Regions from separate parts of the Cupriavidus sp. DL-D2 genome, predicted to be linked through region 1. Evidence: predicted binding sites of a transcription regulator. Region 1 holds the regulator's gene; the other holds the start of a gene.
What was found. Region 1 encodes sigma-54, which starts transcription at its own class of promoters, with help from an activator protein. Its sites were predicted from a motif close to TGGCANGNAANCTGCTTT; they were not measured.

Region 1 (5,365 bases):
AGCGGCGCCCCGCTGGACCTGAAGCCGTCCACGGCCCCGGCCAAGCCCTGAAACACAGCCCCTTCTATCGCCTCCGTATCCGATGAACGACTCCGCCACCCTCGCCTCCCCTGCCGCCTCTTCCGCTGCGAGCGTCCGCACCGACAGCAGCACGCTGGTCGTCCGCCATCTGAAGAAGCGTTACGGTACGCGCACGGTGGTCAAGGATGTCTCGCTTGACGTGAAGAGCGGCGAAGTGGTGGGCCTGCTGGGTCCGAACGGCGCGGGCAAGACCACATCGTTCTACATGATCGTGGGGCTGGTGGCACTCGACGAAGGCGACATCGTGCTGGACGACAAGCACATCAGCGGCCTTGCGATCCACGAGCGCGCGCGCATGGGCCTGTCCTATCTGCCGCAGGAAGCGTCGGTCTTCCGCAAGCTCAACGTCGAGGAAAACATCCGCGCCGTGCTGGAGTTGCAGGTGGAAAACGGCAAGTCGCTGACCAAGGCCGAGATCGACCGCCGGCTCGACTCCCTGCTGGACGACCTGCAGATCGCGCACCTGCGCAACAACCCGGCACTGTCGTTGTCGGGCGGTGAGCGCCGCCGGGTGGAAATTGCCCGCGCGCTCGCGTCGTCGCCGCGTTTCATCCTGCTGGACGAACCGTTTGCCGGTGTGGACCCTATCGCCGTGGGCGAAATCCAGCGGATCGTGAGTTTCCTGAAGGCCCGCAACATTGGCGTGCTGATTACCGACCACAATGTTCGCGAGACGCTGGGCATCTGCGACCACGCGTACATCATCAGCGAAGGTACGGTGCTGGCATCCGGCCTGCCAGAGGAAATCATCGCCAACGAATCTGTGCGCCGCGTCTATCTGGGCGAGAATTTCCGCATGTGATGCGTGCGGTGCGGCAATTTCTGCCCACGCTGCACACCGTTTTTCCAAAGCCGTTTCCGATCACGCAAGGTTGGGCGATAGGTTCTAGCAAATTCCGTTCCAACAACGGAAAGATGCGCATAGAATAGGTCGCATGAAACCTTCGCTTCAGCTCCGCCTCTCCCAGCATCTGGCCCTGACCCCGCAGCTGCAACAGTCGATCCGGCTGTTGCAGCTTTCCACGCTGGAACTGCAGCAGGAAGTGGAGCAGGCGCTGACGGAAAATCCGTTGCTCGAGCGCGAGAACGACTGGCTGGATAGTCCGCTGCGCGTGGCCGCGGACGGCTCGGTCAACCTCCAGACCGCACCGGCACCCGCACCGGCCGAACCCCAGGCCAACGGCACCGAACGTGCCGATGGCGCGGCGGGTGGCGAAGAGGAAAACTACAACGATACCGGCAGCGAGGACTACGGCAACGACTGGAGCCTCGACGACTTCGCGCGACGCCCGCAAGGCGACGAAGACGAGAAGACGCCGATGCAACTGCGCGACGCCGATCCGACGCTGCGCGAGTTCCTCATGGAGCAGCTCACGCCACTCAAGATCTCGGTGCGCGACAAGGGCCTGGCCATTTTCCTGATCGAGTCGCTCGACGACGACGGTTACCTGAGCGCCTCGCTCGAGGAAATTTGTTCGGAACTCCCGGAAGAACTCGAGTTCGAAGTGGATGAGGTGCAGGCGATACTTACGCTGCTGCAGAGCTTCGATCCACCCGGTGTCGGGGCACGGAACGCTGCGGAGTGCCTGAGTTTGCAGTTGAAGCGGTTGAAGCACCCGCAGCGCGAACTGGCGCTGACTATCGTCAATCATCATCTGGAACTGCTGGCCGTACGGGATTACACCCGGCTCAAGAAAGCCCTGCAGGTGGACGAAATAGCATTGAAGGCTGCGCACGAATTGATCCGCTCCCTCGCACCGTATCCAGGACACGCGTACAGCCGTCCGGAAGCGGACTTCGTGGTGCCGGATGTGTTTGTACGCAAGAGCGGCAGCGGATGGATCGCGCAGCTCAATCCGGACGTGATGCCGCGCCTGCGCATCAACGATATGTACGCGCAGATTCTGCGCGGTGCGAAGGGCGAGGCAGGGGCTGCCGGACTGCAGCAAAAGCTGCAGGAAGCACGGTGGCTCATCAAGAACATCCAGCAACGATTCGATACGATCCTGCGGGTGTCGCAGGCGATTGTGGAGCGTCAAAAGAACTTTTTCTCGCACGGGGAAATCGCGATGCGCCCCTTGGTTTTGCGTGAAATTGCCGATACACTGGGTTTACACGAGTCGACCATTTCCCGGGTCACAACGAACAAGTACATGGCCACGCCGATGGGTACTTTCGAGTTGAAGTACTTCTTCGGAAGCCACGTCTCCACGGAGACGGGTGGCGCGGCCTCATCCACGGCTATACGCGCGCTGATCAAGCAACTGATAGGAGCCGAAGACCCCAGGAATCCTCTTTCCGACAGCCGCATCGCCGAACTGCTGGGCGAACAGGGCTTTGTGGTCGCACGCCGCACGGTGGCGAAATATCGCGAAGCATTGAAAATCCCCGCAGTGAATCTCCGCAAGTCTTTGTAGCCGAGCCGTAACCGCCTGCCTGGTGCGGCTCTTTCAGAAGGAGAAGCGCTATGAACTTCAAGATCAGTGGACACCACCTCGACATCACGCCCCCGCTGCGTGAGTATGTGGAAACGAAACTGGAGCGAATTGTCAGACATTTCGATCAGGTCATTGGCGTAAGCGTGCTGCTATCAGTCGACAATCACAAGGAAAAGGACAAGCGTCAGTACGCGGAAATCAATCTGCACCTCAAAGGCAAGGACATCTTCGTCGAAGCCCATCATGAAGACCTGTACGCGGCGATCGACTGTCTGGTCGACAAGCTCGACCGCCAGGTGATCCGCTACAAGGATCGCGTGCAAGGGCATGACCGCGAGGCGGTCAAGTACCAGATGGCCGAAGCGCAGCTACAGCAACAATAACCAGCGCAACGAAACGACAGTTTCAGTTGTCCTGAGAGGACTGACAGGAAGAGAGCAAAGCCGCGCATCTGCGCGGCTTTTTTGATGGGGCGTCCGGTTGCCGCACAACTTTCCATTCCTCACGCGTTACCTCGACACCACTAAGCGACGAATTGATACACCGAAGGTGTTCGCATCTCTCGCATGTCGGTGTATGCTGCACCACAAATCACAGGCAGAACGGTCCCGTCATGCGGAACCGGCGGTGCGCCCTGCAGGCGCACGGGTCGGGCAGCATTTCGGGTGGGCAAACCGGTCGACGACCTCGCGGCGGAAGTCCGCAGGCGCGACGCTGCAGCGCACAAGTGCGTGGCAGCCCTGCTCTATAATGGCCGGACGCTCCAATGCGGGCGACTGGCACCTCAATATCCTGATTGCCCCCAACTCGGCGGGCCGGTCCATGCGCGCCGGCTTGTCACTCGGACTTCTCGTGCATCGCCCATGAATCGTTTGGCCAAACTGCTGCCACCTGGCAACATCCATCTCGACGTCACCGTCACCAGCAAGAAGCGGGTCTTCGAGCAAGCCGGGCTCCTGTTCGAGAACAACCATGGCGTGGCGCGGGCCACTGTTACCGACAACCTCTTTGCGCGCGAGTCCCTGGGTTCCACCGGGCTTGGCGCTGGAGTTGCCATTCCGCACGGCCGCATCAAGGGCCTGAAGCAGCCGCTGGCGGGCTTCATGCGCCTGGCGGAACCCATCCCGTTCGAATCGCCCGATGGCAAGCCGGTCTCGCTGTTGATCTTCCTGCTGGTGCCCGAGCAGGCCACGCAGCAGCATCTGGAAATTCTTTCCGAAATTGCCCAGTTGCTGTCGGACCGCGAAATGCGCGAAGGGCTGGCGACGCTCCCCACGCCGGAAGCCGTCCACCAGTTGCTATCGGACTGGCATCCCTAACGCCGGAATCGCCCGCCGCAGCCCACTGTCCTACCGCCCCTCCTGAAAGTCATCCCGCATGGAACTCACCGGCGTCACCTCGCAGTCGATCTTCGACGACAACGCAGCAGACATCAAACTGTCGTGGGTCGCCGGCCTTGAAGGTGCGGACCGCGCCTTCGATGTCGAGTTCGCGCGTGAAGCCACCTCCGCGGCGGACCTCGTGGGCCACTTGAACCTGATCCACCCGAACCGGATCCAGGTGCTCGGCAAACCCGAAATCCTTTATTACCAGCGTCTCGACGACGAGCCGCGCAAGCGTCAGATGGGCGAGCTGATCCTGCTCGAGCCGCCCTTCCTGGTCATCGCCGACGGCATGGAGCCGCCGCCCGACCTCGAACTGCGCTGCACGCGTTCGTCCACGCCGCTGTTCACCACGCCGGTATCGTCGGCGGCCGTGATCGATCACCTGCGCCTGTACCTGTCGCGTATCTCGGCACCGCGCGTGACGATGCACGGCGTGTTCCTCGACATCCTCGGCATGGGCGTGCTGATCATGGGCGAATCGGGCCTGGGCAAGAGCGAACTGGGCCTCGAACTGATTTCGCGCGGCCATGGCCTCGTGGCCGACGATGCCGTGGATTTCGTGCGGCTGGGTCCAGACTTCATCGAGGGTCGCTGCCCGCCGCTGCTGCAGAACCTGCTCGAAGTGCGCGGCCTTGGCCTGCTCGATATCAAGACGATCTTCGGTGAAACGGCCGTACGCCGGAAAATGAAGATCAAGCTCGTGGTTCAACTCGTCCGCCGCAACGATGGCGAGTTCGAGCGCCTGCCGCTGGATTCGCAATACCTCGACGTGCTCGGCCTGCCCATCCACATGGTGAAGATCCAGGTGGCAGCCGGTCGAAATCTCGCCGTGCTGGTGGAAGCCGCCGTGCGCAACACGATACTGCGCCTGCGCGGCATCGACACGCTGCGCGACTTCATGGACCGGCAGCGCGCGGCCATGCAAGCCGATGTGGTGTCACGCGGACAGGGCCGGTTGCTCTAGGCATTTTCCGAACATCGCTTTCCCGCAAACGCCCGCTTCATTCAGCGGGCGTTTTCATTTCCTTACAAGCTGGCCTGCCGCTGCGTCAACGGCAGCCGCACACGCGCCGTTTTGTGCTGTAATGGCCGCCATCCCGTTCGGATTGCCCATGAAAGTGTTTTTCCACAGCCAGGAGAGAAGCATGAAGAAACTGATCGCGATGTGTGTGCTGGTGACCCCGCTGTTCGCCACGGCAGCGTTTGCCCAAGGCGCATCGGCTCCGGCTGCGGCCGAGAAATCGGGCAAGACGGCACAACAGGAAAAGATGGCAGCCTGCGCCAAGGCTAACAAGGGCAAGAAGGGCGACGAGTACAAGAAGGCCCAGAGCGAATGCCTGTCCGGCTCTGGCCCGGCCGCCGCAGCCGAGCCGAAAACCCAGCAGGAAAAAATGGCAGCGTGCGCCAAGGCCAACAAGGGCAAGAAGGGCGACGAATACAAGAAGGCGCAGAGCGAGTGCC
Region 2 (5,365 bases), on a different contig from region 1:
GGTTGATGGCCGCGATGGCGGAGTTGCCCGTGGCCAGCATCGGGTCCACCACGATCACGAAGCGTTCCTCGATATCCTCGGGCATCTTGAAGTAGTACTCGATCGGCTCCAGCGTCTCGGGGTCGCGGTACAGGCCGATATGGCCCACGCGCGCGGCGGGCAGCAGGTCGAGCATGCCATCGAGAAAGCCGTTGCCTGCACGCAGGATCGACACCAGGCAGAGCTTCTTGCCCGACAGCACCGGCGACTGCATCGGCGCGATGGGCGTCTTGATGGCGATGGTCTCCATGGCCAGGTCGCGCGTGGCCTCGTAGGTCAGCAACTGGCTGATCTCTCGCACCAGGCGGCGGAAGTTGTCAGTGGTAGTGTCCTCGCTGCGCACCAGCGTGACCTTGTGCTGCACCAGCGGATGATTGACGACCATCACGGCAGGCGGTGCCGTGCCCGCTTCGGCTGCGATGGCTGCGTTCGACATATCGGTCATGGTGCGCTCCCTGGCGATTCTGGGTTCTGACAATTCAGTGAAACCTGGCGCAGCGGGTCATTGGCCCGCCGTGCCGGCTGCCTGCAAACCTGGTTTCCCGCGCGCTGGCTCACGCGCGAGGCCGGTATGTTCTAGAACACGGTGCCGTCGCTCTGGATCGCGAATGGCGGCGGCCCGCCCGGTGCCCGGCGCTGTGCGGCAACGCGACGCCCCGCCGCCCATGTGCCACCCTCCAGCACGCGCGCCAGCGGAAAATCGGCGGCGCTGATGCCCAGCGCCTGCCGCACGGCGTCGGCCACGAGATCGAGACCGGTCACGGTCAGCGCGCGCCATTCCACGATCTCGGGCTCGTCCACGGTATGCGTACGCGCAGCAAATTCGGCATCGCGCGGCACGGTGAGTTCGAAGTCGTAGAGCAGTCCGCCGTTACGGTACTCCGGTAGCCCGGTCAGCGCGTCGAGTCCTGTGACCGTCAGCCCGCCATCTTCCAGCGGCTCCAGCAGCGAGTAAGTCAGCCACTGCGTGAGCTTGTGGAATGGCACCAGCCCGCCCGGCGCCGCCGGATGCCGCCAGCAGTCGCCCAGCGACACACCCTCTACCTGCACGCGTCCCGGCCACACCGGACCGAGCGCCACCAGCAGCGTGCGCAATACGAAGGCCGCTTCGATGCGTCCATCCTGCGCATGGCTGCTCAGGTAATCGAACAGGTTGCCCAGCCGCGCCGGCGTGCCGAACACGGCGGGCGTGGCCTGCATGACCTCGCCCAGTCGACGCAGCAGGCCGGCCCGTCCTTCGAGGCCAACCAGCGGATTGTGCTGGGCCACCTGAAAGGCCGTGGCAATGGTGGAGGCGTCGATCGACGCCAGGCGCTCGGCGTCCGCGCGCAGCGGATCGCCCATCTCGGCCGAGAAGCCGCCACGCGCGAAAAGATCGAAACTGGCCACGCCGAGACCTTCGGAGCGCGTCAGCATCATGTCGCTGGCCGGATCGCGATAACGCCAGTCCGGCCCGGCCCCGGCGTCGAGCAGCACGCTGGGGATCACGAGGTCGATGCCGATACGGGCGCGGTCGGCGCAATGATCGGCCCCGGTCATGCCCGCCCGCTCGCACAGGATCTGCCAGCGGTTGATCGCATCGTTACCCGGCCCGCCGCTCTCGAAGTGTCGCCAGCGGCTGTGATACGGCACCTTCAGGTCCGGATAGCGGCGCTTGATCGTCCCGGCCACGTAATCGGCAATGGCTGCCACGCGGTCGGGATGCCATGTGAACAGCTCCGATTCGCCCGACGCGACGAATTCGGTCACCATCGCGCAGTGCGTGCGCACCGCTTCCCCGCTCAGCAATACGGAGGCGGGATGTTCGGCGGGCACGGGCGTGTGCCAGCCGCGGGTTTCCCCTTCGGCATACTCGGTCATTCGTTCAACCCCCTGCCCTTGGCCAGGGCCAGTTCGTTGGCGTCCGGCGGCGTGAGACTGGTGAAGTAACCCGCCGCCACCTTCGCATCGATTTCCACGCGCGCGTCAGCCGGGATCAGCGCCTCGGGGATGGCCACCTGCTCCACCACCTCGATCCCCTGCGCCGTCAGCGCGCCATGCTTCATGTTGCTCATCGAGGCCCAGCGGTCGATCCGCTTGATGCCGAGCCAGTGGAAGACATCGGGCATCAGCTCCTGGAACCGCATGTCCTGCACGCCTGCCACGCATTCGGTGCGCGCGAAGTAGGTTTCTGCGCGGTCACCGCCCACCTGGCGCTTGCGGGCGTTGTAGACCAGGAACTTGGTCACCTCGCCCAGCGCGCGGCCCTCCTTCCGGTTATAGACCACCAGGCCTACGCCGCCCTGTTGCGCCATCTCGATACACACTTCGATACCGTGGGCCAGATAAGGTCTGCACGTGCAGATGTCCGAGCCGAAGACATCGGAACCGTTGCATTCGTCGTGCACGCGGCAGGCCACGCGGGTCTCCGGCTGTCCCAGCTTGCTCACATCGCCGACGAAATACAGCGTCATGCCACCGATGGGGGGCAGGAAGACTTTCAGGTCGGGTCGCGTCACGAGTTCCGGAAACATGCCGCCGGTCTGCTCGAACAGGCTGCGGCGCAGGATGCTTTCCTTGATGTCGAAGCGGCGCGCGATGCCGGGCAGGTACCAGACCGGATCGATGGCGGCCTTGGTCACGCGCACATCGCCGTTGGCATGGAGGATGTCGCCATCGGGCTTGAGCCGGCCCGCAGCAATGCCCGCCACCAGTTCGGGCATGTTGATATGTGCGCGGGTGACTGCGATGGTGGGACGGATATCGACACCCGCCGCGATGCGGTCGGCAAACACCGTGGAGACCAGATGGCCCCAGGGGTCCAGCGAAACAATCTTGTCCGGGTCGCCCCATTGCGCGTGCGGGCCGATGGCCTCGGCCGGCGCGGTATCGGTCAGGTCCGGCCGGTGCCCGCGCGGCAGCGTACCCGAGGCAACGGCCAGCGCACGATAGATGGCATAGGCGCCCGAATGGGTGCCGATCACGTTGCGCTGCGCGGGGTCGGTCAGGCTGGCAATCACAGGTCCGCGCTCCGCCGCCGTGGAGGCACCCCAGTGAATGGCCTCGGCGGGCTTGTCGCGCCGCGCGTGCGAAGTCAGGACGATGTGATCGGACATGGCAGCCTCGTCTTCCGGGTATGGACCGGTACCTGAATCCTGACCAGATGGTCAGGTTTATATGTCCATACTAGGCAACCATCATGCCAACGCCCAACTGGGGTTGTTACCGTTAGTGGCATCCCGTACGCACCGCGCCTGTGCAAGACGGGCACCCACCTGTGGCGGACACGGTACATCGCGGTGCACGCGCACCGAATCCTGAACCTCAAAAGAAAAACGGCACGCCGCGAGACGTGCCGTTTTCCTTCCCGAAGCCGCCGCGTCAGCCGCCCGCGCGCTCTTCGATCCCTGTCTTGCTGCGCGCTGGCGAGCCAGCGATGAGCCATGCCACAACTGCCCGGATCGGATCGGCTGACTCCACATAACGGTGGAACACGGCACCGGCCACGTTGCTGGCGCCCCACGCGACGGCCATGCCCAGGGCATTCCACCACGGCTGGCCCGGTGCAAGATGGAACACGATGGCATTGACGACCAGGCACACCGGGAAATGCACCAGGAACACCGAATAGGAGATGCCGCCGAAACGGGCCGACAAGCGCGCAAACCATCGTGCGGACAGACCGCCGGACCCCCAGTGCTCCATCCATCCACCCCGGCGCGCCAGCGCCAGTAGCAGCGCGGTAGCCAGCGCCACGGCAATTCGCAGCCGGAAGTCCACCGCCAGTGCCGCCACACCCATCGCAGCCAGGAATACCAGCGGCAGCAGCGAACGCCCCGGGCTCGATGCCCAGAAAGCCAGGGCGCCCAGGCCGTACGCACCGAAGAAGTATACCGCCCAGATGTCCCAATGGGCATCGCGGTTGAACCAGAACAGCGAAGCCGCGGCCAGCACCGCCACGATCGGCACGCCAAGCGAGAGCCACTGGCGAGACACCCCGCGCGCCAGCCACAGCGCCATCACCAGCAGCGCAAAGAGTTGCAGGTCGATGGCGATATACCAGACACCCGCCGACAGCGCGTCCACATCCAGAATGTTGTGCAGCAACAGGATATGGGCGACGAACTGCGCCAGTTCCGGCGCAGCCGGAATCGAGTCATGGTGCATCCATGCACGCGCGATGGCGGCACCGACGATCGCCACGACAATCGCGAAGGCATACGGCACCACAAGCTTCTGGTAACGGCGCCACAAGGCGGCCAGTGGACTTTGCAGGGTCAGGACGCCGCCCGGCGCCAGGCTACGGGCGGCAAGGAATCCACTGATGACAAGGAAGACCTGGACCGCAATGCGCGCGTAGTCGGCTAGCCAGCCAATCAGGCCAGGCGCCAGCGACTGGGCGGCGTCCGACATCGGTCCGTAGAACGCCAGGTGATGCAATACGATCAGCTGCGAGCTGACCGCCTTCAGTGCGTCGACGCAAGCCAGACGGGAAGGACGGGGGCCCATTTGTTATGTAAAAGGTACAAAGTGGGCGCGATTGTAACCGGATTGGTGCGCCCGGAATCGACATCGGGCGTAACGCCGGTAAGCATTTGATACGGCCACAACGGTCGGCGCGCGCACCGGAACGGCGAATTAGCTCATAAGAAAACAGTTGTTTGGGGCAGCCACCGCCGGGTATACCCTCACGTCTTTGCCTGCACTCGCTCCTGAACCCATGCTGCTCTCCGCCCTCCCGACTGCCCTGCAACGCCTGCTCGCCGGCATCGCGCTTGCCGCCGTGCTGCTGCCCGCCGCCCAGGCGCAGTCGTCGCAAACCCCGGTCCTCGACAAGATCCGCGACACCGGCACGATTACGCTCGGCTACCGCGAATCGGCGCTGCCGTTCTCGTTCGGTGACGACAAAGGCCAGCCGGCTGGCTACGCAGTGGACCTGTGCCTGCGCGTGGCGGAGGCCGCCAAGCAGAAGCTCGGGCTCAAGGATCTGAAGGTGCGCTGGCTTCCGCTGACGCCGCAGAACCGCGTGCCTACCGTGGTGAACGGCCTTGTCGATCTGGATTGCGCGCCGAATACCAATACGCTGGAGCGCCAGAAGCAGGTGGCATTCAGCGTGTCGCACTATGTCTCTACCGTGCGCATGCTGGTCCGTGCCGATTCGGGCATCAAGTCGTTCGACGACCTGCGCGGCAAGACCGTGGTCACCAGCGCTGGCTCCACGGGCGACCGCCACGTTCGCCGCCTCAAGGGCGAATATGGCTTTCATGACGTCTACGCCAAGGATCATGGCGAATCGTTCCTGCTGCTGGAAACCGGCCGCGCCCAGGCATTCGTCATGGACGATGTG

Region 2: ABDB81_RS29495 (GTP cyclohydrolase II) is a predicted target of sigma-54. The motif match lies at 3,206-3,223, and genes of this name have one in related genera.

The regions. Positions count from the first base shown of each region.
Region 1 covers NZ_JBDKXK010000004.1:154,845-160,209, reverse strand. The annotation lists gene lptA (lipopolysaccharide transport periplasmic protein LptA) at 1-51, shown strand, start outside; gene lptB (LPS export ABC transporter ATP-binding protein) at 83-883, shown strand; gene ABDB81_RS03660 (RNA polymerase factor sigma-54) at 1,017-2,498, shown strand; gene raiA (ribosome-associated translation inhibitor RaiA) at 2,549-2,902, shown strand; gene ptsN (PTS IIA-like nitrogen regulatory protein PtsN) at 3,383-3,838, shown strand; gene hprK (HPr(Ser) kinase/phosphatase) at 3,897-4,868, shown strand; gene ABDB81_RS03640 (PsiF family protein) at 5,050-5,365, shown strand, end outside.
Region 2 covers NZ_JBDKXK010000101.1:7,042-12,406, forward strand. The annotation lists gene upp (uracil phosphoribosyltransferase) at 1-484, opposite strand, end outside; gene ABDB81_RS29490 (URC4/urg3 family protein) at 616-1,899, opposite strand; gene ABDB81_RS29495 (GTP cyclohydrolase II) at 1,896-3,134, opposite strand; gene ABDB81_RS29500 (acyltransferase) at 3,400-4,527, opposite strand; gene ABDB81_RS29505 (amino acid ABC transporter substrate-binding protein) at 4,739-5,365, shown strand, end outside.